Regions from separate parts of the Moraxella bovoculi genome, predicted to be linked through region 2. Evidence: predicted binding sites of a transcription regulator. Region 2 holds the regulator's gene; the other holds the start of a gene.

Region 1 (11,920 bases), 770 kb from region 2:
TTACGATGAGAGATGAGCATGGTTATGGTTGGTTTTGTAGGGCGGTTAGGCGAGCTTGTTCGCGTTCGATGTCACTTTGCAGGCGCAGCAGTTCTTGCTTTTTTTGGCTGATGGCATCGTCCAGCGCGCTGTCCTGAGCTGGGGTGATTGCACCTGTGATGATGGACTTTAGAGAGTCGAGCACTGGCGAGACAATCGGGGATATCTCTTGGGTGAGCATGTAGGCATAGCTTGCACCGCTTTTGCCGATTAGGTTTTCTAATTGGGCGAATGCATCGGGGCTAAAATCATCGCTTAGGGCTTTGATTTGCATGAGCACCTTATGATCGCCCTTAATGGGGAGGTTGCCCGATGGGTTTTGCATGAGTGCCAGTAGCTCTCTTGGACTGGTAGCATGTAGCGTGCAGTCAGGTTCTGTGATGATACCGTCTTGGGGTTCAAAGAGGCTTTGGCTGACAGGCTCAAACCTCACATGATCATCACAAAACAGCACATCAACGGACAGCGATGGATTGGCAATGATCACGCGAAACGTCTTGCCAGACAGACCATTAAGATGTGAAATGGCGATGGGATCCGTGCCAAGCACGCCATTGATGATGTGCTCAACAATCCCAAGAGTAAGCACGCTAATCATCAGCGTGCCTTAAACCCACGATGCACCGCCACGATGCCGCCAGTTAGGTTGTGGTAGTCGCAGTTTACAAATCCTGCTTTTTCCATCATGTCTTTTAAGGTGGCTTGGTCGGGGTGCATACGGATGGACTCTGCCAGATATTGATAGCTTTGAGCATCGCCGGCGACGATCTTTCCCATCACAGGCAGGGCGGTGAATGAATAAAGATCGTAAGCCTTTGATAGTGGCTCAAAAACAGGTTTACTAAATTCAAGCACAAGCAGTCGTCCACCTGGTTTTAGGACGCGGTGCATCGCTTCAAGGGCTTTTTGTTTGTCGGTGACGTTACGCAGACCGAAGCTGATGGTCACCAAATCAAATGAATTGTCCTCGAAAGGCTCTAGCGTCTCAGCATTCGCCAAAACGAAATCAACGTTATTGCAACCTGCATTAATCAGGCGAGTACGACCAACCTCAAGCATCGCTTCGTTGATGTCAGACAGCACCACGCGACCTGAGCGACTCACTTCACGGCTAAACACTTTGGCAAGATCGCCTGTACCGCCCGCGATGTCGAGCACGCGCTGACCTGAACGCACGCCAGTTAGGCTGATGGCATAACGCTTCCATAGTCTGTGAATACCAAAGCTCATGAGGTCATTCATGATGTCGTATTTTGAGGCGACAGAGGTGAAGACCTCGGCGACTTTACTTTGCTTTTCTCGGGCATCCACGGTCTGATAACCAAAATGCGTCGTCTCGCCCACGTTCTCAGAATAAGCGCGCTGCATCGGATTGTTCGCATTGGCAGGGCTTTGCATTGCTGACTGTCCTTGTGGCGTGCCAGTAGGCAAAATATTAGGATTGGTAAATTCGTTTGACTTGTTATCTTGGCTCATGGCTTGTTCCAATTTTTATGAATAAATATGACTAAAAAATCCCTATCATAATACTATAAATAGGGATTTTTTCATACCATAAATTGCCATTTTAGATGGATGATTTTACACGCAGGTTAATAAACTTTGCCATCTTGATGAATTCGCTCAATCGTGGCCAACTCATTTTGGGTAAATGATACGGTGAAATCATCAATCTTTTTTATGCTTTTGATGGCGATCAGTCCATCATGAATGAAGTCATACAAAGGCTGATAGCCGTGATGATAGGCGGTGGATTTCGCCAAAGAAAACGCTTTTTGTAATAAAAATGAATTAAATTGCTTGTATGATAGCTCGCACACCTCTTTGATGGCGTGAATCTGTGCGATGCGTGCGTCTTTTGCATTAACGGCTTGATAGACTTCAACCATCAGCGCATCGGTAATGCCGTCTTGATGGAATGATTGTAGATATGTATCATTTCGTTGGATGGCTTTGGCAAGTACAAGATCAAGCTCCACCGCCAGAACCGCTGCCTTTACACCTAGGATGCCTGTGGCGAGTGTGTTTTGTGGAATGAGCTTTTCTAGGCGGCCCGAGCCATTTAGGGCGTTATTGCCCGCGGTGAGAAGCTGCTTGGCAAGTATGTCAAAATCCTTATCGCTATAGATGCGATCGATCAGATAATGAGCAAGTGGCGCAGTTTTATTGTTATCAAACAGTGGTTTATTGGTTCGATGAATGCGTGATTTTTGCCATGTCTGAACTTCATTTACAATGTGTTTAAGATTGGCATCACTGTGGTGTGGTAGGGCTTGATAGCCATTTAGGGTATCGACCAAAGATTGAATGTGCGACATGTACTCACCGATAAAAGCGTCTATAATTTTAAGCCTATGTTGGGGTGGTATATCAAAATTCAATCGTAATACTACTCCGGATAAAAACGCAAAATGATAACATCTGACACGAATATGACAAAATTTAGCCAAATTGGCGATGATATGTTAAAATTGTCATAAAACTGTCATATTTGATTCTTACAATATCGCATTCGTGTTTTTCGGGCAGTTTTAAACTAACAATCAAATCGTCTTGGCGGATTTATGGTAAATTCAGCGAAACAAAGCACACCCATGCTGGCAAATGTTTTCTTTGCGGTATTGCTTGCAGGGATGTGCGTTTATTTTGTGATGTGGGGGTTGGAGTATACCTTGCATCAACAAGTGCTGCTATTTATGGTAGCAAGCTTTTTTGGTATTTTCATGGCGTTTAACATCGGCGGTAATGATGTGGCGAACTCGTTCGGTACGTCTGTCGGTGCAGGCACATTGACCGTCACCCAAGCACTTGCGGTGGCGGCTATTTTTGAGGTGTCGGGTGCGGTACTGGCTGGTGCTGCGGTAACTGACACCATCCGAAGTGGTATCGTGGACATCGGCAAGCTGGGCGTATCGCCAAATCAGTTCATCTATCTGATGCTGTCGGCGCTTGCGGCGGCTGCTTTTTGGTTGCTTTTCGCCACCAAAAAGGGCTTGCCAGTATCGACCACACACGCCATCATTGGAGGCATCGTTGGTTCATCCATCGTGCTTGGTATTAGCTTCGGTGGTTCAGAGCTTGCGTTCTCAACCGTTAAATGGTCAAAAATCGGCGAAATCGCCATTTCTTGGGTAGTGTCACCTGTGCTTGGCGGTCTGCTGTCTTATATCCTATATGGTCTTATCAAGCGTAATATCTTGGCGTATAACGACAAAGTAGAAGTGCGTGTCAAGTCATTAAAAGCTCGCAAAAAAGCCCTAAAACGCGAACAAAAAGAGCATTTTGAGGCGTTAAATGATGGCGAGAAGCTGCCTTATACCACCGCGCTGCTGCGTGACCAAGAAGCTTTCAACGAAGGCGAATGTCAGCGTGATGAGCTTGAGACGGAATATTATCGCTCACTACACGACATTGAGAACGAGCGCAGTAATCTAGACACCCTTAAAGCCCTAAAAACTTGGGTGCCATTAATCGCGGCGCTTGGCGCGGTCATCATGACAGCGATGGTGGTATTCAAGGGTCTAAAGAACACGGGTCTAAACCTATCAACGCTGCACGCAAGCCTTGTGATGGGCATGATTGGTGCGATGGTGTGGCTAACTGCCTTCATCTATACCAAGACCATTCGCGGCAAGCATAAAGAAGACCTAGGCAAGGCGACATTCATCATGTTCAGCTGGATGCAGGTATTTACCGCGTGTGCTTTTGCTTTCTCGCATGGTTCGAACGACATCGCGAACGCGGTCGGTCCTTTCGTTGCCATCCTAGATGTCATCAAAGAAAACGCCATCGCAGCCAAGGCATCAGTTCCTGCGCCTGTCATGCTGACCTTTGGTGTCTCGCTTATCGTAGGTCTGTGGTTCATCGGTAAAGAAGTCATTCAGACTGTCGGCACGAATCTAACCGAGATGCATCCTGCATCAGGCTTTGCTGCAGAGCTAGCAGCAGCAGCGGTCGTGATGGGTGCATCTAGCTTGGGTATTCCTGTATCTAGTACGCACATTCTGGTGGGTGCGGTATTGGGTATTGGTATTGTTAATAAGAACACCAACTGGAAGCTCATGAAGCCGATCGGACTTGCTTGGGTCATCACATTGCCAGCGGCGGCATGTATTAGTGCGCTGTTCTTTGTGGTGCTGTCTAATGTGATGTAAGTACACATCAGCCTTCAAGCGACTTGTTATGATGATCATGGCAGGTCGTTTTTTATTACAAAGCCATCAACCAAAGCAAATTAAAAATAAAAATGATCTGCGCATGATTGTATAAATTTGATATACTTATGCCAAATTTATCGATTTGTATGATAGCTAACGGAGTGATCATGAGTGACCATATCGAACCGACATTAGAGCAGCGCCGTATTATCTATCAGGCGCGCCGCGGTCTAAAAGAACTTGATTATTATATTGACCCTTATGTCAAAGAGCATTATCTAAGCGCGTCTGACGATGAGCAGGCGGCATTTGTGCGTTTATTGGAGCATGAGGATCCTGATTTGTTGTTGTTTTTCTTGGGTCAAGAACGTCCTGATGATGAGGGTGTGGCGCGTCTGATTGAGCGCATGAAACAGCTAAAATATGCTAACTAAAACTCCCAATTTCTCCAAAAACATCCTGAACTTAGACATCGTAATCCATCAAAGCTGCCTAAGATTTATCCCTTGGGCGGCATTTGTGATTGCAGTGATGCTCATCTCTTGGCAGACGTTATTAGCGTGGCAATGTGTACTGTTATTTGCCATTACCAGTGTGTTCTCGTGGATTTATGTAGGGCGTATTAAGATCGTATGGATGGGCTGTACGCATACTGATGGCCCGTGGCAGCTTAGTGTTGGCCGAGGTATCGGGCGAGGTGTAAGGCGACAGCTATGGCAGGCATATCTACTATCCAGTCAGCGAGCGATCGGTATGAATGGGGCGGTGGTATTAAAATTCTATGTGATTGAGCCTAGAAAGCGATACTTTGAGGTGATGATTCATCGACGTGATGTGGCGGATGCTGATTATCGTAAGCTATTGGGTCTTTGTACTTTATCATCTAAGCTGATGACAAATTAATAATAAGTGCATAAAAAATTACACAACAACCACACTCTTATGATTTGATTTTGATAAGATGATGGTGAGTTTCTCGGCAAGTTAAACAGTGCTTGTCGTTTCACATTACAATAATGTATCAAGATTTAATCACTAAGGATAATTCATGAGCTTACTTCAATCTATCGTAACCCAAGCCGTTCAAAATGCCTTACAAGGCGACCAAAGATCACAGCAGCAAGGCGGTCTAGGCGGTCTATTGGGTGGACTAGCTGACAGTCAAAACTCTAACGCAGGTCTTGGCGGTGTTCTAGGTCAAGTTCTAGGCAGTCAAGGCAGTTCACAAGCTGGGCTTGGTGGGCTGCTAAGGGATGTATTGGGTGGTGGCGCACAAAGCCGTCAAGCTAGCCCAACCGATCTTGGTGACATCCTAGGCGGTGTTCTAGGCAGCCAATCACAAGCACAAAGCCGTCAAGGTGGATTTAACAAATCAACATTGCTACTGGCTTTATTGCCTGTCGTGCTTGCCTACATCCAAAAAAATGGCGGTCTGTCAGGCGTCCTTGCCAAATTCCAAGGCAACGGTCTAGGCAACAAAGCTCAGTCTTGGACGAGCATTGATGTAGACAATGACGGTATCGATGCCGATGATGTGGCTCGCCTGTTCGGCAGTCAAGAGATTAACGAAGTTGCCCAAAAGACAGGCGCAAGCGAACTGGAAGTGCGCCAAGGCATTGCAGGATTGCTACCACAGATTATGAACGACCTTACGCCACACGGCAGTGTCGAGGCTGACGAGAGTGAGGCAAATGCTGAGATCGATCAGATTCTATCACAGCTTCGTGGTAAGTTCTAATCAGTATTCTTTAATCATTATTCATAAAGCCATCTATCATAGATGGCTTTATTTTTTATCTAATATCTCAATTTTCATTATATTCATGGTGATTTTCTGTGGTTATATCATAAATCTTTGACAAAAAACTGCTCAATAATCGTTCTAGCTTGTGATTCATTTGCTATGGGAGAGTGGTGGAAAGTTGGCTTTGTGATGCGTGAGGTTAATTTGGTGGTCTGGATTGCCGTGGCATTGGTATGGTGGAAAGTACTGGGCTATTACTAATCCAAATCTTTGCGCAATTCCTCCAAAAAAAACGGTTCAGCTTTGAACCGTTTTTTGTTATGATGATTTTTTTTGTATATATAAGGGTGACCTATGGCGAATTTGGCGTTATTTGATTTGGACATGACGATGCTGAATGTGGACAGTGACCACAGTTGGGGGCAGTTCATCGTGGAGCATGGTTTGGTGGATGCAGGCGTGTATGCTAATGCTAACGATAAATTTTACCAAGATTACATCAATGGCACGCTTGATGCGGTGGAATATAATGAGTTTGTGGCGGATTTTTTGAGCACGCAAAGCATGGATGAACTACAAGCATATCGCCAGGAATATCTGGACACTTGGATCATTCCGAATATGCGCCCAAAGGCACTTGAACAAATCAAACACCATAAGAATCAAGGGGATACCGTGGTAGTCATCAGCGCGACCAATGACTTTGTGGTAAAACCAATCGCCAGTCTATTCGGGGTGGATGATGCGCACACGATGGCTACAGCACTTGAGATTAAGGACAATAGCTACACGGGGAAGGTTGCGGGCCGTCCTAATTTCAAGGAAGGCAAACTGTACCATCTAGGCGAATTTATTAAGCGTTGCCAAGACAATAATATCGCCTTTGACAAGACCATCGCCTATTCTGATTCAAAAAATGACCTGCCGCTACTCAACTTTGCTGATGAAGCGGTGTGCGTCACCCCTGATGACATCCTAAGACGAGAGGCTCATGCGAGAGGGTGGCGCATTGAGGATTGGTCGCTTTAATGAGTTTGTAGCTGTTTGATGCTATTCAAACAAATCAAGCTGTTCAACGCCATCAATACTCTCAAGATTTGAAAAAGTAACACCAACCAAGCGTACAGGCAGGTGCTTTGGGGTGTTATGATACAGTTCATGCAGCCAAGGCAGAACGGCATCTGGACTCTTGAAGGGTGACTTCACCGAGTGGCTGCGCGTAATCTGACTAAAATCACTGTATTTTAGTTTTAAAGTGACCGTGTGGGCGCGCATTTGGCGCTGGATCAGATCCTGCCAAGCTTCTAGATTCTGCTCATGGATTCTACCAAGGATGAATTCGTCATTGGCGGAGTTCTCGGTAAAGGTAATCTCAGTGCCAATGGACTTGCGCACGCGTTCTGGCTTGACTTCACGTTCATCGTGTCCGTGAGCGATGTTGTGATAGAACCGGCCGCGCTTATTCCCAAACACTTCCACCAGTCGGTATAGGGGCATGTTTTTTAGGTCTTGACCTGTAAATACGCCCAGCTCGTGCAGTCTTTTGGCGCTGGCTTTGCCAATGCCGTGGAAGCGCTCAATAGGTAGCTTGCTGATAAAATCATCCGCCATGTCAGGCGTGATGACGGCGATGCCATTGGGCTTGTTGATGTCGGAGGCGATTTTGGCAAGCATCTTATTAAATGACACACCGGCTGATGAGGTTAGCCCCGTTTGTTTATAAATCTCAGCGCGTAGCCAGTTCGCCATCAGTGTCGCCGAGCCGTTGCAGTGAAGCTTAACTGTAACATCTAGATAAGCTTCATCGAGTGATAAGGGTTCGACCATGTCAGTAAGCTTTAGCATGATGGTTTTGACTTGGCTGCTGACGGCGCGGTATACTTCAAACCGTGGGCGGACGAAGATAGCTTGCGGGCAGCGTTTTTGAGCTTCGTAGCAACTCATCGCTGAACGCACGCCAAAGACTCGAGCCTCGTAACTGGCTGCTGCCACCACACCACGACCTTTAGGATCTCCGCCGACAACCAGAGGCTTGCCGCGATATTCTAGATGGTCACGTTGCTCGACACTGGCGAAGAATGCGTCCATGTCTAGGTGGATGATTTTACGCATGGGCTTAGCTATCGAGACAGTGCCCAAATCGTCTGCAGGGCAGATAACGCTACCACAGGCGCGGTCTCAGTGCGCAGAACGCGTTCACCGATTGTCCAAGCGTGAAAGCCGTGACCGATGGCAAGATCGATTTCATCTTGACTAAGCCCGCCCTCAGGTCCGACGAGTAGGGCGATGTCTTGGGATAGGTTAGTTGGCTGGTAGTCGCCATCACTGACCGCCATGATGAGCTTTAAAATTGAGGTGCATTGAGGGACCCAGTCACGTACGTCAATGGGCGGTAGAACCTGCGGGACGATATTTAGACCGCACTGTTCACAAGCAGCAACAGCAACGGCCTGCCAATGAGTGAGTTTTTTCTTATCACGTTCGTATTTTAGGTGCTCTTGGCAGTGTTCGCTGGTCAGTAGCTGAATCTGATGAACACCCATCTCGATGGCTTTTTGGATGGCGTAATCCATGCGTTCGCCGCGGCTCATCACTTGCCCTAGAGTCACTTTAAAGGGTGCGTCTTTGTTATTGGGATTGTAGTTATTAATGGTGACTTGGGCGGATTTTTTGTCAATGTGCGTGAGTGTCACGGCATATTCGCCGCCTTGCCCATTAAACAGCACGGCATTATCGCTAACGCGTGCGCGCAGCACCTTACCCCAATGATGCGCGACATCATCAGGCAGGGTAAAAACATCACCGACAACCAGTTCACAGTCCACAAAAAAACGATTCATCAATACGGCTCAATCAAAAATAAATAAACCATCGCCGCAATGTTGGCGATGATGGTAAGATAAAAAGTAAGTTGGAATTCTTCTTTTTGGGTCTTATGGCGAAGCTGATGCTGGGAAAAAGCCGCACCGATCCAGCCACCAAGAAGCGACCAAAGATGTAGGCTGTACTCAGCGATGCGGCGCTCTTTATTCTTGGCTGCTTGTTTATCCAGTGCGTACATGCCATAGCTGGCAAGGCTGGTAACGCCGTGAATGGCAGCCACCATCCAAGGCAACACGCCAATGACGATCAATATCGCTACGATTGCCAGATAGCCCGTCGCGGTATAACATGCCAATATGGAGCGCGGCGCTCGTTTTTGTCCTACCATGATAATAAATCCAGTGCCTTTAACAGCTATTATAAAGTATCAATAACCCTAAAAGTAAAGTAAATCAATTCAGTGAAAAATTTATCCATAGATGATAAAAAGATGACAACGACTGGCATTGTCATCTTTTGTGATGCAGATTAGTACTTGTATTCGTCTGGCTTGAATGGGCCATCTACTGACACACCGATGTAGTTGGCCTGTTCTGGCGTAAGCTTAGTCATCACACCATTAAAGCCTGCGACCATGGCGGCGGCGACTTCTTCGTCCAGTTTTTTGGGTAGAACTTTAACATAAACCTTGCCTTGCTTGTCAGCACTTGGCAAGTCGGCAAATTTTTCTTTGTACAGATGGATTTGGGCAAGCACTTGGTTGGCAAATGAGCCGTCCATAATCCGAGATGGGTGTCCTGTGGCGTTGCCTAGGTTGACAAGGCGACCTTCGGATAGGACGATAAGATAATCCGACTCATCATTTGAGCGATAGACTTGATGAACTTGTGGCTTGACTTCCACCCATTTCCAGTTTTTACGCATAAAGTCGGTGTCAATTTCAGTATCAAAATGCCCGATGTTGCACACCACAGCGGTGGATTTTAGAGCCTTTAACATCTCGGCGTTACACACGTGATAGTTGCCTGTGGTGGTAACGACAAGGTCAGTATCTTGGAGTAGTGTAGTATTAACTCCTTGATTTTGCTCACCACCTACAAATGGAGAAACAAGCTCATAGCCGTCCATACACGCTTGCATGGCACAAATAGGGTCAATCTCGCTGACACGCACAATCATGCCTTCTTGGCGTAGGCTTTGGGCAGAGCCTTTGCCCACGTCGCCATAACCAATCACCAACGCACGGCGACCAGACAACAACATATCCGTACCACGCTTGATGGCGTCATTGAGTGAATGGCGACAGCCGTATTTGTTGTCGTTTTTGGATTTAGTGACAGCATCATTGACGTTAATTGCAGGGACTTTAAGCTCTCCTTTGCCAAGCATTTCAATCAAACGGTGTACGCCTGTTGTGGTTTCTTCGGAAATGCCGTGAATACTATCTAGCATTTGGGGGTATTTGTTGTGAATGAGTGCGGTCAAGTCGCCACCGTCATCTAGGATAAGGTTAGCATCCCACAGTTTGCCGTCTTTGTGGATTTGTTGTTCTAAGCACCATTCGTACTCTTCTTCGGTCTCGCCTTTCCATGCAAAGACAGGAATGCCAGCGGCGGCAATGGCGGCGGCGGCGTGGTCTTGGGTGCTAAAAATGTTGCACGAAGTCCAGCGAACCTCCGCCCCTAGTGCCACAAGCGTTTCAATCAAGACAGCCGTTTGAACGGTCATGTGGATACAGCCCACAATCTTCGCCCCTGCTAGGGGCTTTTGGCTGGCGTAGCGTTTGCGAATACCCATAAGAGCAGGCATTTCGGTTTCGGCAAGTTTAATCTCTTTGCGACCAAACTCAGCAAGGCTAATATCGGCGACTTTGTAGTCTTTAAATTCTTGGGCGGTAACTGTAGACACTGCGTCCACTCCTATATGATGAAAAATGAGAAAATAACGCAGATGTCGTTGTTTTGCTCTTATTAAATTAAAAAATTAAAGAACGCCAAGCCTGACCGTTGAACGGGTGCAACATCTCTTGGGTAACTTGCTATTATAGCAAAATTTTAGAATGGGTTAAAGATAAAGCCATGTAATTATTAATGGTAAATCTAATCTGATGATGTTGGCTTGAACTAAATGATGAAAGCTTGGGTGGCTCAGTTATCCATAGAAGACAGCTTGTGTTTGATCTTAAAAGTTGTTAGCATGGCGGTCAAATTTGTCTTATTTGAGTGTGTTTGGAATGAATTTGTCTTATGTTGGTTGGTTGAGACGTTGGGTTTTGGCGGCGTTGCTGGTGCTGGTCGCGCTGTTTTGTTTACCAAATAATGCCAGCGCCGTCAGCGCACTAACCAAAACCGAACCGCAAATGACCGCTGATTCGCCCAAAGACAGCTATGGACGAGACTCGCCTAGAAGTACTGTGCAGAATTTTGTCAAAGCCTTATCGGATAAGGACATGGCTTTGACGGAAAAATACCTAGATGATGACTTTCTAAAAAAACAAGAAGATCCAGAAGCCATCATTAACAATCTAACAATCGCCTTGGATAAAGGCGGACGCTTGCAGCCCGTGCTGTCAATCAGTGATAAAAGCGAGGGTGATTTGGCGGATAAGCTGCCAAGCGACCTAGAGAAAGTCGGCACCATCGAGATCAACATCGAAAAAATCGATCTGCTGCTTATCAGAAAGACGGATGCCAATGGCGTGGTTTATTGGCAGATCTCAGAAGACACGCTGGATAAACTGCCCACCAACCTAAAAGAAAACCGCACCACCTTGGCAGAGGAATTAGGACTTGACTTTTGGGCGGATAAGCAGATCTTGGGGCATGAAGTCTCAGATCTGATATCACTTGCTATCTTAATTGCTGTTGGCTTGTCTGTGATCTGGGTTGGGCTGTGGGTCGTGTGGGGTGTCTTTGCTTTTTTGTATCCTAAGATACGCGGTAAGGCATTTGCCATACCATCGAAGGCGCTTTTGCCGTTGTCTGTGGTTATCCTAGCATCGATATTCTCTGAGATGATGGTGCAGATGGGGGTGCCTGTCACGCTTCGCACGGCAGTGACCCGGGGTGTTGAGGTAGTGGCATGGCTTGCAACCGCTTGGCTGGTGCTTCGGGTGATTGATGCCGTGTTCGTGCGTGCCGAGAACAACAGTCGTAAG
Region 2 (11,920 bases):
ATTTTTCTGAAAATAAGCGTCAAACACCCCAAACCTACCCGACTTACGACCCAAATTGCCAACGCCATATCCTGGCCCTACGCACACCACAAGGCTATCCTGACATGAGTTCGCCAGAATATCAAGAAACGCATCATCGCACACATTGCCCCTAGCAAATATTGGCAAATTCGCCCAAACCTTGTATAATAACCTATTTTATTATTTTCATTTAAAAGGTGCATTCTATGGCAGGTCATAGTAAATGGGCAAACATCAAACATCGTAAAGCTAAACAAGACGCCGCAAAAGGCAAAATCTTTACCAAAATCATTCGTGAAATCGTATCTGCCAGTAAAGGTGGCGACCCAGACCCTGCCAACAACCCACGCCTGCGTGCCGTGCTAGAAAAAGCCAACGCCGCCAACATGACCAAAGACGTGATTAAGCGTGCGATTGAGCGCGGTCAAGGCGGCGGAGAAGGCGACAACGTCCAAGAGATTACCTATGAGGGCTATGGCGTGGGCGGTGTGGCAGTCATCGTTGAGACCATGACCGACAACGTAAACCGTACGGTGGGCGAAGTTCGCCATGCGTTTAGCAAACACGGTGGCAACCTAGGCACATCAGGCTCAGTGGCGTATCTGTTCTCTAAGCGTGGCGAGATTGTCTTTGGTGATGTATCATTAGAAGATAAGGTCATGGAGGTCGCCCTAGAAGCAGGCGCAAGCGACATCGAGAATGACGGTGAAAGCCTGCTTGTCATCACAGAGCCTAATGACTTCGGCGCTGTGGTGGATGCCTTACTGGCAGCCGATCTAAAAGCTGACAGTATGGAAGTTACCATGTCACCAAGCACCACCGCTGATATCGACAACATCGACGACGCTCAAAAAGTGCTAAAAATGATCGATATGCTAGAAGATTTAGACGATGTGCAAGAAGTCTATACCAACGTCAATTTTAGCGATGACGTCATGGCACAGCTTGATGCTTAATCACAAAACTTCTTGCCCATAAAACATCGCCCAAGTCCGCTTATGCAGATTTGGGCGATTTTACATTGATGATTTTTATAAAAATTCGTTATGACAAGGAAAACTCATGACCACCCTATCTAACTACGTCCGTTCTATCATCACCGCCACCGTCTATGACGTTGCCATTCGCACCCCGCTTGAACAGGCGGACAAATTATCCGCACGCTTTGACAACGACATTCGCCTAAAACGCGAAGACTTACAGCCTGTGTTTAGCTTTAAACTGCGTGGGGCATACAATAAAATCAGCCAATTATCAGACGAACAAAAAGCCAAGGGCATCATCTGTGCGTCCGCTGGCAACCACGCCCAAGGGGTTGCCTACTCGGCAAACCGCCTAAAACTTAATAACCTAATCGTCATGCCAAAAACCACGCCCGACATCAAGGTGCAAGCCGTTAAAGCCTTTGGTGGCACGGTGCATTTGCATGGCGACAGCTTTGATGAAGCCAACCGCTTCGCCATAGACAAGGCAACGACAGACGGCATGACCTACATTGCCCCTTATGATGATGAGCTGGTGATTGCAGGGCAAGGCACGGTGGCGTTAGAGCTGTCGCAAGACTGGCGAGACATGGAATACGTCTTTGTGCCTGTGGGCGGTGGTGGCTTGGTGGCAGGCGTGTCGGCATTTTTAGGCGAAGCTGCCCCGCACGTCAAGATCATTGCGGTGGAATCCGAAGGGGCGGCGTGCCTAAAAGTCGCCTTAGCGGACGGCAAACGCACTCGCTTACCACAGGTAAGCCTATTTGCAGACGGGGTGGCGGTCGCTCAAATCGGACAAATTCCTTTTGACATCGCCAATCTAACCAAATCAAACGGTCAAGGCAAGGTCATCGATGACGTGATAACGTGCAATAACGATGAAATTTGTGCCAGCGTGAAAGACATCTTTGAAGAAAACCGCCACATCGTTGAGCCGTCTGGGGCTTTGGCGTTGGCAGGGCTAAAAAAATACATCAAAGAGCATGACTTGACTGGCAAGAACTGCGTGGCAATCGTCTCAGGGGCGAATATGAACTTTGACCGCTTGCGTTATATTGCCGAACGCACCGAGATTGGCGAGAACAAAGAAGCGATTTTTACGGTAAAATTGCCCGAACAGGCAGGGGCGTTTTTGGATTTTTGTCGCTGTTTGCAGGGGCGAAACATCACCGAATTTAACTATCGCCTAGATGCCACCAGCCCCAATGTCGCCCAGGTGTTTGTCGGCATTGGCTTAAAAGACGGTCAAAAAGAGCGCGCCACGATTGTCGATATGCTAGATATGGGCGGATACGAAGCTCATGACCTAACCGATGATGAAGTTGCCAAAACGCATATCCGCTATTTGATTGGCGGGCATGGGCGACTGACCGATGAACGTCTGTTTCGTGTCATGTTCCCCGAGCGTCCAGGGGCGTTGTTAAATTTCCTTGAAAAATTGGGGCAGGATTTTAACGTAACCTTATTCCACTATCGCAATCACGGAGCGGCGGAAGGGCGGATTTTGGTGGGGCTACAAGCCACGCCCACAAGCGGTCGGCAAATCGTGGACGCACTTACCGAGATTGGCTATGAATGCGAAGATTTGACGGATAATGTTGGCTATGGGGTGTTTTTAAAATAAACCCAAAAAAACACGGTAACACGGTAATTAGTTGCCGTGTTTCTTATTATCCATAACAGTCAAAAAGTTTATTCTTACAAAGAATTTTTGTAAAATAAACCAAACACCCAACCCAAGGGAAAATTTATGAAATCATTATCCAAACCCCTTATCATCGCCCTAGCCTTATCATCAGTATCTGCCTTAGCGTGTGAAAAACCGCAGGTAACGGGATATGATGAAGTTTACTGCCTTAAAGAAGACTTAGCACCCGTAAAACGAAACGGCAAATATGGTTTTATTGATAAAACAGGTAAAGTGGTTGTTCCTGTTCAATATGATGATGCTTGGAGCTTTTTAGAAGGCTTGGCAAAAGTCAAACAAAACGACAAATACGGTTTTATTGATAACACAGGTAAAGTGGTTATCCCTGTTCAATATGATTATGCTTATGACTTTTCAGAGGGCTTGGCAAAAGTAGAACAAAACGGCAAATGGGGGCTTATTGATAAAACAGGCAAAGTAGTTATCCCTGTTCAATATGATGGTGTTGGGAGCTTTTTAGAAGGCTTGGCAACAGTCAACCAAAACGGCAAGTGGGGATATATTGACAAAACAGGTAAAGTGGTTATCCCTTTTCAATATGATTATGTTGGGTATTTTTCAGAAGGCTTGGCACAAGTAAAACAAAACGGCAAATGGGGCTTTATTGATAAAACAGGTAAAGTGGTTATCCCTGTTCAATATGATGAAACTTGGTTTTTTTTAGAGGGCTTGGCACAAGTCAACCAAAACGGCCAATGGGGTTTTATTGATAACACAGGTAAAGTGGTTATCCCTGTTCAATATGGCCATGTTGGGTATTTTTCAGAAGGCTTGGCACAAGTAAAACAAAACGGCAAATGGGGCTTTATTGATAAAACAGGTAAAGTAGTTATCCCTGTTCAATATAATGATGCTGGGTATTTTGAAAATGGTAAAGCCAAAGTGCAACTAAACGGCGAAGAATTTTATATAGACGAAACAGGCAAACGCCTAGACTGACTCGGATTTTGGCATTTTTACCCCAAACACGCTCCCCACGCCCACTTCGCTTTGAATGGTTAGGCTCGCCTGATGACGTGCTAGGGCGTGTTTGGCAATGGCAAGCCCAAGCCCACTACCGCCCGTCTTACGACTTCTGCCCTTATCCACGCGATAGAATCGCTCGGTTAAGTGTCCCAAATGCTCAGCATCAATCCCTTCGCCATTATCCTGCACAAAAAACTCAATCTCATCGCCCACGGACAAATGAACATGGACATCAGTGCCGTTGTCAGTGTGGCGAATGGCATTGAACACAAGGTTACTAAACACACTATACAGCTCTTTGTACACCCCTGATACCCACACGTCAGGCGCGATATCGCTGGTGATGTGATGGCTGCTGCTGAGTGCTTTGGCGTCTTGGCAGATGCCTTCGATCAGCTCGGATAGATTGATGGGTTCGGCGTGCTCTAGGCTTTTTTGGTCGTTCTCTAGGCGGGATAAAGTAAGCAAACCTTCGATCAAATCAAGCATTCTTGAGCTTTCTTTTTGCATCAGTCCAATAAACTCACGCTGCAACGGCTTATCAAGGTCGTTATCCGCCAAGGTCTCAAGAAAGCCTTGAATGACGGTCAATGGCGTTCTAAGCTCGTGTGAGACGTTAGCGATGAAAGTATTTTTTGAGATATTGAGCTGCTCGCTGGCACTGATATCATGCGCGATGAGCATGTTGGCGTTCGCCTCGATGGGAATCAAATTCATCAGTAGGGTTTTTTGATTCAAAGTCAGTTTGTCGTCCACACTCCCCCCTTGTGCGATCGCTTTGTCCAAAAATAACGAAAATTCTTCATGATCAATCTGTTCTTTTAATGAAAGCTTGGATGGCTTTAGCCCTAGATATTCATCAGCGCGGGCGTTTTTCCATTCGATGCCGCCTTTCTCGTTGACGATGAGTACGGCGCTTGGAATGGCTGCCATCATACGATTTAGGCGGTGGATGGCATCTGTTAGTCGTTGTTTGCGCTTGGTTCGGCTGCGCTCTTCGATGGACAATTTGTCAAAAACGCCCTGCCAGACACCACCCTGCCCGCCTCCCGACCCGATCGCCTCTGGCATCGCTTGACGTCTGTTGTCGAGCCATTTAGTCAATCGATGCAGATGAATGCTGTGGTACACGCCCCATGCTGCCAGCACTATGATCGCAAAGATAAACCCAGCATAATTACCAACCACATAAAAGCCAAACACACCGCACAACAGCGCAAGTGCCAATACCGCCAACATCTGCACCATCAGGCCTGACCTTTGTCATTAAAGCTATAACCCACGCCACGTACCGTTTGGATATAATGTGCCACCCCCACCTCTTCAAGCTCGCGTCTTAGCCTGCGAATGTGCACATCCACCGTACGCTCTTCGATGAATACATGATCGCCCCATACCAAGTCCAATAACTCACCGCGGCTATAGATGCGATCTGTGTGGGTCATGAAGAAATGCAAGAGTTTAAACTCAGTCGGACCAAAATGAATCGCCTTGCCATCGACTTTCACTTGATGCTCCTGCGGGCTTAGGGTCAATCTGCCAACCTGTACGATGTCGTCTGTCTTTTGCGGTGCACGGCGACGCAGTAGCGCCTTGATGCGCGCCACCAGCTCTCGTGGGCTAAATGGCTTAGTAACATAGTCATCTGCACCCAAATTAAGCCCAAGCTCCTTATCAGCCTCTTCGCCGCGCGCGGTCAGCATGATGATGGGCAGATCCTTGGTGCGCTCGTTCATGCGTAGCTCTTTGGCGAAGTCCACGCCAGACATCTTCGGCAGCATCCAATCAAGCAGAACCACATCAGGAAGCCGATCATCAATGACCGCCTTAGCATCTTCGGCACTTTCGACCAAATTCACCTCAAATCCCGCCTGCTGTAAACCAAATTCAATCAGTCTTTGGATAGACAGTTCATCTTCTACGACAAGTATGCTTGGCATGACATATCCTTTTTTCTTGATATCAATGCTAAAAAATTCTGGAAAAAATGGTACATTCAATAGCTCAAATGTACCATTAATTTCTCAAAATGTGAAACAAAAAAATTTGAGCGTATTAGCCGAATTTACCCGTGATGTAATCATGGGTCGCCTGCACTTTTGGCTGAGTGAACATCATGTTCGTCTCACCGATCTCGATCAACTCGCCCAGATACATGTATGCAGTCTGATCAGACACACGAGCCGCCTGTTGCATGTTATGGGTGACGATGGCGATGGTATAGTCATGCTTTAGCTCGCCGATCAGCTCTTCGATGAATCCTGTAGAGATCGGGTCTAGTGCAGATGTTGGCTCATCAAGCAGTAGTACCTCAGGGCGGCAGGCTGCTGCACGCGCGATGCATAGACGCTGCTGCTGACCACCTGACAGAGAGTTGCCAGACTGCTTTAACTTGTCCTTAACTTCTGCCCATAGCGCGGCTTTTTTTAACGCCCATTCAACACGCTCATCCATGTCGGCTTTGCTTGGCTTTTCGTATAATTTCACCCCAAAAGCAACATTGTCATAGATTGACATCGGGAATGGCGTGGGTTTTTGGAACACCATGCCCACCTTGGCGCGCAGCAGGTTTACATCCACATCAGCACCCAGAATGTCATTGCCATCAAGCAGAATCTTACCTGTGGTGTGGCTTTCATTATACAGGTCGTACATGCGGTTGAAGCTACGAAGTAGTGTTGATTTACCACAGCCTGATGGACCGATGAATGCTGTTACTTGATGTGCAGGGATGTCTAGGTTGATGTTCTTTAGCGCGTGGAATTTGCCATAGTAGAAGTTAAAATCCTTCACGCTGATCTTTGGTGCTTGGACTGATGGCGCGATGATATTAGAAGTTGGTAGGTTCATGATTATTCTCAAAATTCAATACAATGGTTTAAATTAGTGTGACTTAGACTGCATGACACGTGCGATGATGTTCGTCGTCAATACAGACAATGCGATCAGTAGTGCCGCTGTCCATGCCAGAGCGTGCCAGTCAGCATAAGGACTCATGGCGAATTGATAAATCACGTTCGGCAAATTCGCCATCGGTGATGACATGTCGGTGCTGAAGAATTGGTTATTCAAGGCTGTGAACAGTAGCGGTGCAGTCTCACCTGAGATACGCGCAAGGCTAAGCAGCACACCGGTCATCACACCTGCTTTGGCGGCTTTTAGAGTAACCATGCTGACCAGCTTATATTTAGGTGTGCCTAGTGCAAAGGCAGCTTCACGAAGCGCATTCGGGACAAGGCGTAGCATGTTCTCTGTGGTACGCACCACAACAGGAATCACCAGCAGTGATAATGCCAAAGAACCTGCAAAACCTGAGAACCGACCCTGTGGCACGACGATGAGGCCATAGATAAATAGACCGATCACGATGGATGGTGCGGACAGTAGCACGTCATTCATAAAGCGTGTGGCAGCAGCCAGCTTGCTATTACGTCCAAATTCAGCCAAATAAATACCACACAAAATCCCAATCGGCGTACCGATAAGCAGACCGCTGGCAGTAATCATAAGACTACCGATGATGGCGTTACGCAGACCGCCCTGCATGCCCGGTGGTGGTGTATCTAGGCTAAATACATGCGCACCAAGTCCGGCGATACCCTCATAAAATAGCGTATAAAAAATCCAACCAAGCCAGAACAAGCCAAACGCCATCGCCACATAAGCGAATAAGAGCGAGCCTTTATTGATCAGGCGGCGGCGTGTGTAGATGGCATTGTCCGATGTCTTATTCACCGAAGGAAACAGTGGTGTATCTAGACGTGGTACGTTAACTTTTGGTTTATTGGCGACTTCGATTTGCATGGGTTTTTCCTTTTATTTACAATTTGACGGTTTGATTGGCTTATCGGCCTTCGTTCTTGGTCATTCTCATGAGCATAAGCTTTGAGATACACAGCACGATGAATGTAATGATGAACAGGATCAAGCCTAAGAACAGCAGCGATGATACGTGCATTGGGTCGATCGCTTCGGCGAATTCGTTGGCAAGTGCTGAGGTAATCGATACGCCAGAGCCGAACAAATCCAGGCTTAGGTTGAAGGTGTTACCGATGATGAATGTCACCGCCATCGTCTCGCCCAGCGCACGTCCAAGACCCAGAATGATGCCGCCGACAACACCTGACTTGGTATAAGGCAGTACCACACTGCGGATCACTTCCCAGCGGGTTGCACCCAATCCATAGGCAGACTCTTTTAGCATGGGCGGTGTCACCTCAAAGACATCTCGCATGACAGATGCGATGAATGGAATAATCATGATTGCCAAAATCAAACCTGCTGCCAAGATACCAATACCCATCGGTACGCCCAAGAAGAACTTATCAAGTACAGGAATCTGACCGATGGTCTTGGCAAGTGCAGGCTGCACATAGTCTGCAAAGATCGGCGCGAACACGAATAGACCCCACATACCATAAATAATCGAAGGAATACCTGCCAGTAGCTCAATACAGATGCCTAGGGGTTTTTTTAGGAATTTTGGGCAAAGCTCGGTTAAGAAAATGGCAATACCGAAGCTTACAGGTGTGGCGATACCCAGCGCGATGATGGATGTCAAGATCGTGCCATAAATCGGTGCCAATGCGCCATATTCACCAGCGACAACATCCCAGTTGCTCGACGTTAAGAAGTCAAAGCCGAACTTTTGGATGCTGGGCCAAGCACCGTAGATGAGCGATACCAAAATACCACCCAAAATAAGCAGAACCAATGTGGCGAAAAGTCGAGTCGTGCCGACAAATACCTTATCGTACAGCTGCTCGCGTTTTAATTTTTTGGCAAGGACATTATCCATGAAAAGCGTCTCCAATCACGCTTAGGTACATCACAATATTCAATGAAAAATCATAAATAAAAGAAAAAACCACCATAGCGATGGTTTTTTCTTGTTTAGGCTTAGTTGACTACGTATAGTGGTTTACCATCTTGACCAACCACTTGCTCCCACTCTTTACGAACTAGATCTTTTACGTTCGCTGGTAGTGGCACATAGTCAAGACCTTTTGCCATGTCGTCACCTTCTTTAAATGCCCAATCAAAGAAAGTCAGAGCGGCTTTGGTGTTGTCTAGGTTAGCTGGGTTCTTGTGAACTAGGATGAAAGTTGCTGACGCCAGTGGCCATGCGTTGTCGCTTGGTTGGTTGGTTAGAACTAGGTTAAAGCCCTTGGTGTTTGACCAATCAACATCTGCTGCTGCCGCGAATGTCTCTTGTGATGGCTGAACGAATTGACCCGCTGCGTTTTGAAGCTGGGTATGCGCCATGTTGTTTTGTTTTGCGTATGCATATTCAACATAGCCGATCGAGTTCTTCACACGACCTACATACGTTGCCACGCCTTCGTTGCCTTTACCTGCTGTGCCAGTTTGAGCGGTTGGCCACTTAACTGTCTTGTCTGCGCCTACAGTGTCTTTCCACTTGGTAGATACTTGGCTTAGGTAGTTGGTGAAGATGAAGCTTGTGCCCGAACCGTCAGAACGGAATACGGTCACGATGTTCTCATCAGGTAGGGTTAGGTCTGGGTTTAGCTCAGCGATTTTTGGGTCGTTCCACTTAGTGATGTCGCCTAGATAGATTTGAGCCAGAACGTCGCCAGTTAGCTTTAATGCGCCAGCTTCAATGCCTTCGATGTTCACGATTGGCACAACACCACCGATCACAGTTGGAAACTGCACCAAGCCTTCTTTATCAAGCTCTTCTGAGCTCATTGGCGAGTCGGTCGCACCAAAATCAACCGTCTTAGCCACGATCTGCTTCACGCCGCCAGATGAACCGATTGATTGATAGTTAACCTGACCGCCTGCTTTTTCTAGGAAGCCTTGCGCCCATTGTACATAGATAGGTTGTGGGAATGATGCGCCTGCACCTGTTACGTTCATTGCAACTTTATCAATTGCAGCTGCAGGAGCGGTAGCGTTTTCTTGTGGTGCTGCGGCCGCTGGTGCTTGCTCTGCGCCTTCTTTTGCTGGTGCTGCTTTATCTTGGCAACCTGCTAGAGTCATCGCGCCTAGTGATAGGCATAGTGCTGAGATGATGAACTTGTTTGCTTTCATGTTATTACCTTGTGAAAAATTGTCCCGTCATGGGTGTTAAGGAGATGCCACTAACTTACTGGTGTTAAGTTTAACAACCAAAAATGACAGTTATATGACAAGTAATTTATTTTTCAGTTTTTGTATGACAATGTTGTTTTTTGGTAAATTCGGTTCAAATACCCGAAAAATCCCCTATCTTCTTCGACCAAGCCAATTTATCTTACTTTTACCATCGTGGTAAAAACCCTGTGATTGTTTTCATCGATGATTTCCCCCAAATCGCTAAATTTTTAGTATAATAATCGGTTTAATTTTATTCATTCGTAAGAGCCCTCATGACTATCCAATCCCTACTTCACACCCACCTACAAACCGCCATGATAAACGCAGGGGCGGACAAAGACACCGACCCTGTCATCAAGCAATCAGGTAAGCCTCAGTTTGGCGATTACCAAGCCAATGGCATGATGAGCGTCGCCAAAAAGCTTGGCACAAACCCACGAGAATTTGCCCAAAAAGTGCTTGATGAACTGGCAAATAGCCAAGCCTTGGACGGCATTGCCGACAAATTAGAAATCGCAGGGCCGGGCTTTATCAACATCTTTCTTGACAAAGAATTTCTTGCCAAGTCCGCCCACACCGCTCGCACGTCCGACCGCTTGGGCATTACGTCCGACCACACTGAGACGGTTGTCATTGACTATTCATCGCCAAACGTTGCCAAAGAAATGCACGTTGGACATTTGCGTTCTACCATTATTGGCGACAGCTCGGTGCGTGTGCTTGAATTTTTGGGCGACACCGTCATTCGTGCCAACCATGTGGGCGACTGGGGGACGCAGTTTGGTATGCTCATCGCCTACCTTGAAAAAATGCAAAATGAAAATGCGTCCGATATGGAATTATCCGACCTAGAAGCCTTTTATCGTGATGCCAAAGCAACTTATGATAACGATGAAGCCTTTGCCGAAAAAGCTCGTGGCTATGTGGTCAAACTCCAAAGTGGCGATGAATATTGCCTTGCCATGTGGCAAAAACTCGTTGCCATCACCATGAGCCAAAACCAAGCCAGTTACGAACGCCTAAACGTAACCCTAACCGATAAAGACATCATGGGCGAGAGTCTATACAACCCCATGCTCCCTGACATCGTCAAAACCCTAAAAGACAAAGGCGTGGCGGTAGAAGATGAAGGGGCGACTGTGGTATATCTGCCTGAATTTAAAAACAAAGAAGGCGAGCCACTTGGTATCATCATTCAGAAAAAAGACGGCGGATTTTTGTACACCACCACCGACATCGCCGCCGCAAGCTATCGCTATCACACCTTGCACGCTGACCGTGCCATTGTCTATTCTGACACTCGTCAAGCCCAACACATGGCACAGGCGTGGGCGATTGCACGGCTTGGCGGATTTGTGCCTGATAACTTTAAATTAGAACATCACAATTTTGGCATGATGCTTGGCAAAGACGGCAAACCGTTCAAAACTCGCACAGGCGGTACAGTCAAACTTGCTGACCTGCTTGATGAAGCGGTTGCCCGTGCCACCGTCTTGATAGAAAGCAAAAACCCAGACGTAACGGCCGATGAGCGGACGGCACTCATTGATGCGGTTGCCATTGGGGCGGTCAAATATGCCGACCTATCCAAGCACCGTACGACCGATTATGTGTTTGACTGGGACAGTATGTTAAACTTTGAAGGCAACACCGCCCCTTATATGCAGTACGCCTATACTCGTGTGCGTTCTATTTTTGCCAAAGCAGGGGTAAATTCTGACACGCTAACAGGCGAGATTGTCATCACGGACGACAAAGAGCGAGCATTGGCGGTCAAATTGCTACAATTTGAAGAAGCCCTACGCCAAGTCGCCAAAGACGGTACGCCCCATGTGTTGTGTGGCTATTTGTATGAATTGGCTGGGATTTTTTCATCGTTTTATGAAGCCTGCCCAATATTGTCGGCAGATGACGACACCAAAAACAGCCGTCTGCAATTGGCAGATTTGACCGCTAAGACCTTAAAAACGGGGTTGGATTTACTCGGTATTAAGACGGTTGAGAAGATGTAATTGACAAATTCAAGATTGCCATTGGGTTGTCCTAATGGCAATTTTTTAAATCGGAAGCACTTATGTTTGACAAATTTGGCAATATGAGCACCGACAATTTAAACATTACCACCCTGCCCCATTGGTCATTT

The links. The regulator PhoB, encoded in region 2, activates phosphate uptake and scavenging genes when phosphate is short. The targets are predictions, from matches to a motif close to TGTCATNAANCTGTCATAA.
Region 1: AAX10_RS06430 (inorganic phosphate transporter) is a predicted target of PhoB. The motif match lies at 2,512-2,530, and genes of this name have one in related genera.

Annotation. Positions count from the first base shown of each region.
Region 1 is NZ_CP011381.2:1,402,541-1,414,460, reverse strand. It holds gene AAX10_RS06450 (ABC1 kinase family protein) at 1-20, opposite strand, end outside; gene AAX10_RS06445 (SCP2 sterol-binding domain-containing protein) at 23-637, opposite strand; gene ubiE (bifunctional demethylmenaquinone methyltransferase/2-methoxy-6-polyprenyl-1,4-benzoquinol methylase UbiE) at 637-1,515, opposite strand; gene AAX10_RS06435 (FFLEELY motif protein) at 1,632-2,357, opposite strand; gene AAX10_RS06430 (inorganic phosphate transporter) at 2,604-4,193, shown strand; gene AAX10_RS06425 (FAD assembly factor SdhE) at 4,364-4,630, shown strand; gene AAX10_RS06420 (hypothetical protein) at 4,620-5,099, shown strand; gene AAX10_RS06415 (YidB family protein) at 5,245-5,934, shown strand; gene AAX10_RS06405 (HAD family hydrolase) at 6,295-6,969, shown strand; gene dinB (DNA polymerase IV) at 6,991-8,052, opposite strand; gene AAX10_RS06395 (16S rRNA (uracil(1498)-N(3))-methyltransferase) at 8,061-8,780, opposite strand; gene AAX10_RS06390 (DUF1294 domain-containing protein) at 8,780-9,151, opposite strand; gene ahcY (adenosylhomocysteinase) at 9,292-10,671, opposite strand; gene AAX10_RS06380 (mechanosensitive ion channel family protein) at 10,997-11,920, shown strand, end outside.
Region 2 is NZ_CP011381.2:635,835-647,754, reverse strand. It holds gene AAX10_RS02960 (hypothetical protein) at 1-155, shown strand, start outside; gene AAX10_RS02955 (YebC/PmpR family DNA-binding transcriptional regulator) at 228-977, shown strand; gene ilvA (threonine ammonia-lyase, biosynthetic) at 1,084-2,628, shown strand; gene AAX10_RS02945 (WG repeat-containing protein) at 2,755-3,651, shown strand; gene phoR (phosphate regulon sensor histidine kinase PhoR) at 3,643-4,926, opposite strand; gene phoB (phosphate regulon transcriptional regulator PhoB) at 4,926-5,618, opposite strand; gene pstB (phosphate ABC transporter ATP-binding protein PstB) at 5,734-6,528, opposite strand; gene pstA (phosphate ABC transporter permease PstA) at 6,562-7,482, opposite strand; gene pstC (phosphate ABC transporter permease subunit PstC) at 7,523-8,476, opposite strand; gene pstS (phosphate ABC transporter substrate-binding protein PstS) at 8,578-9,732, opposite strand; gene argS (arginine--tRNA ligase) at 10,050-11,789, shown strand; gene AAX10_RS02905 (ASCH domain-containing protein) at 11,852-11,920, shown strand, end outside.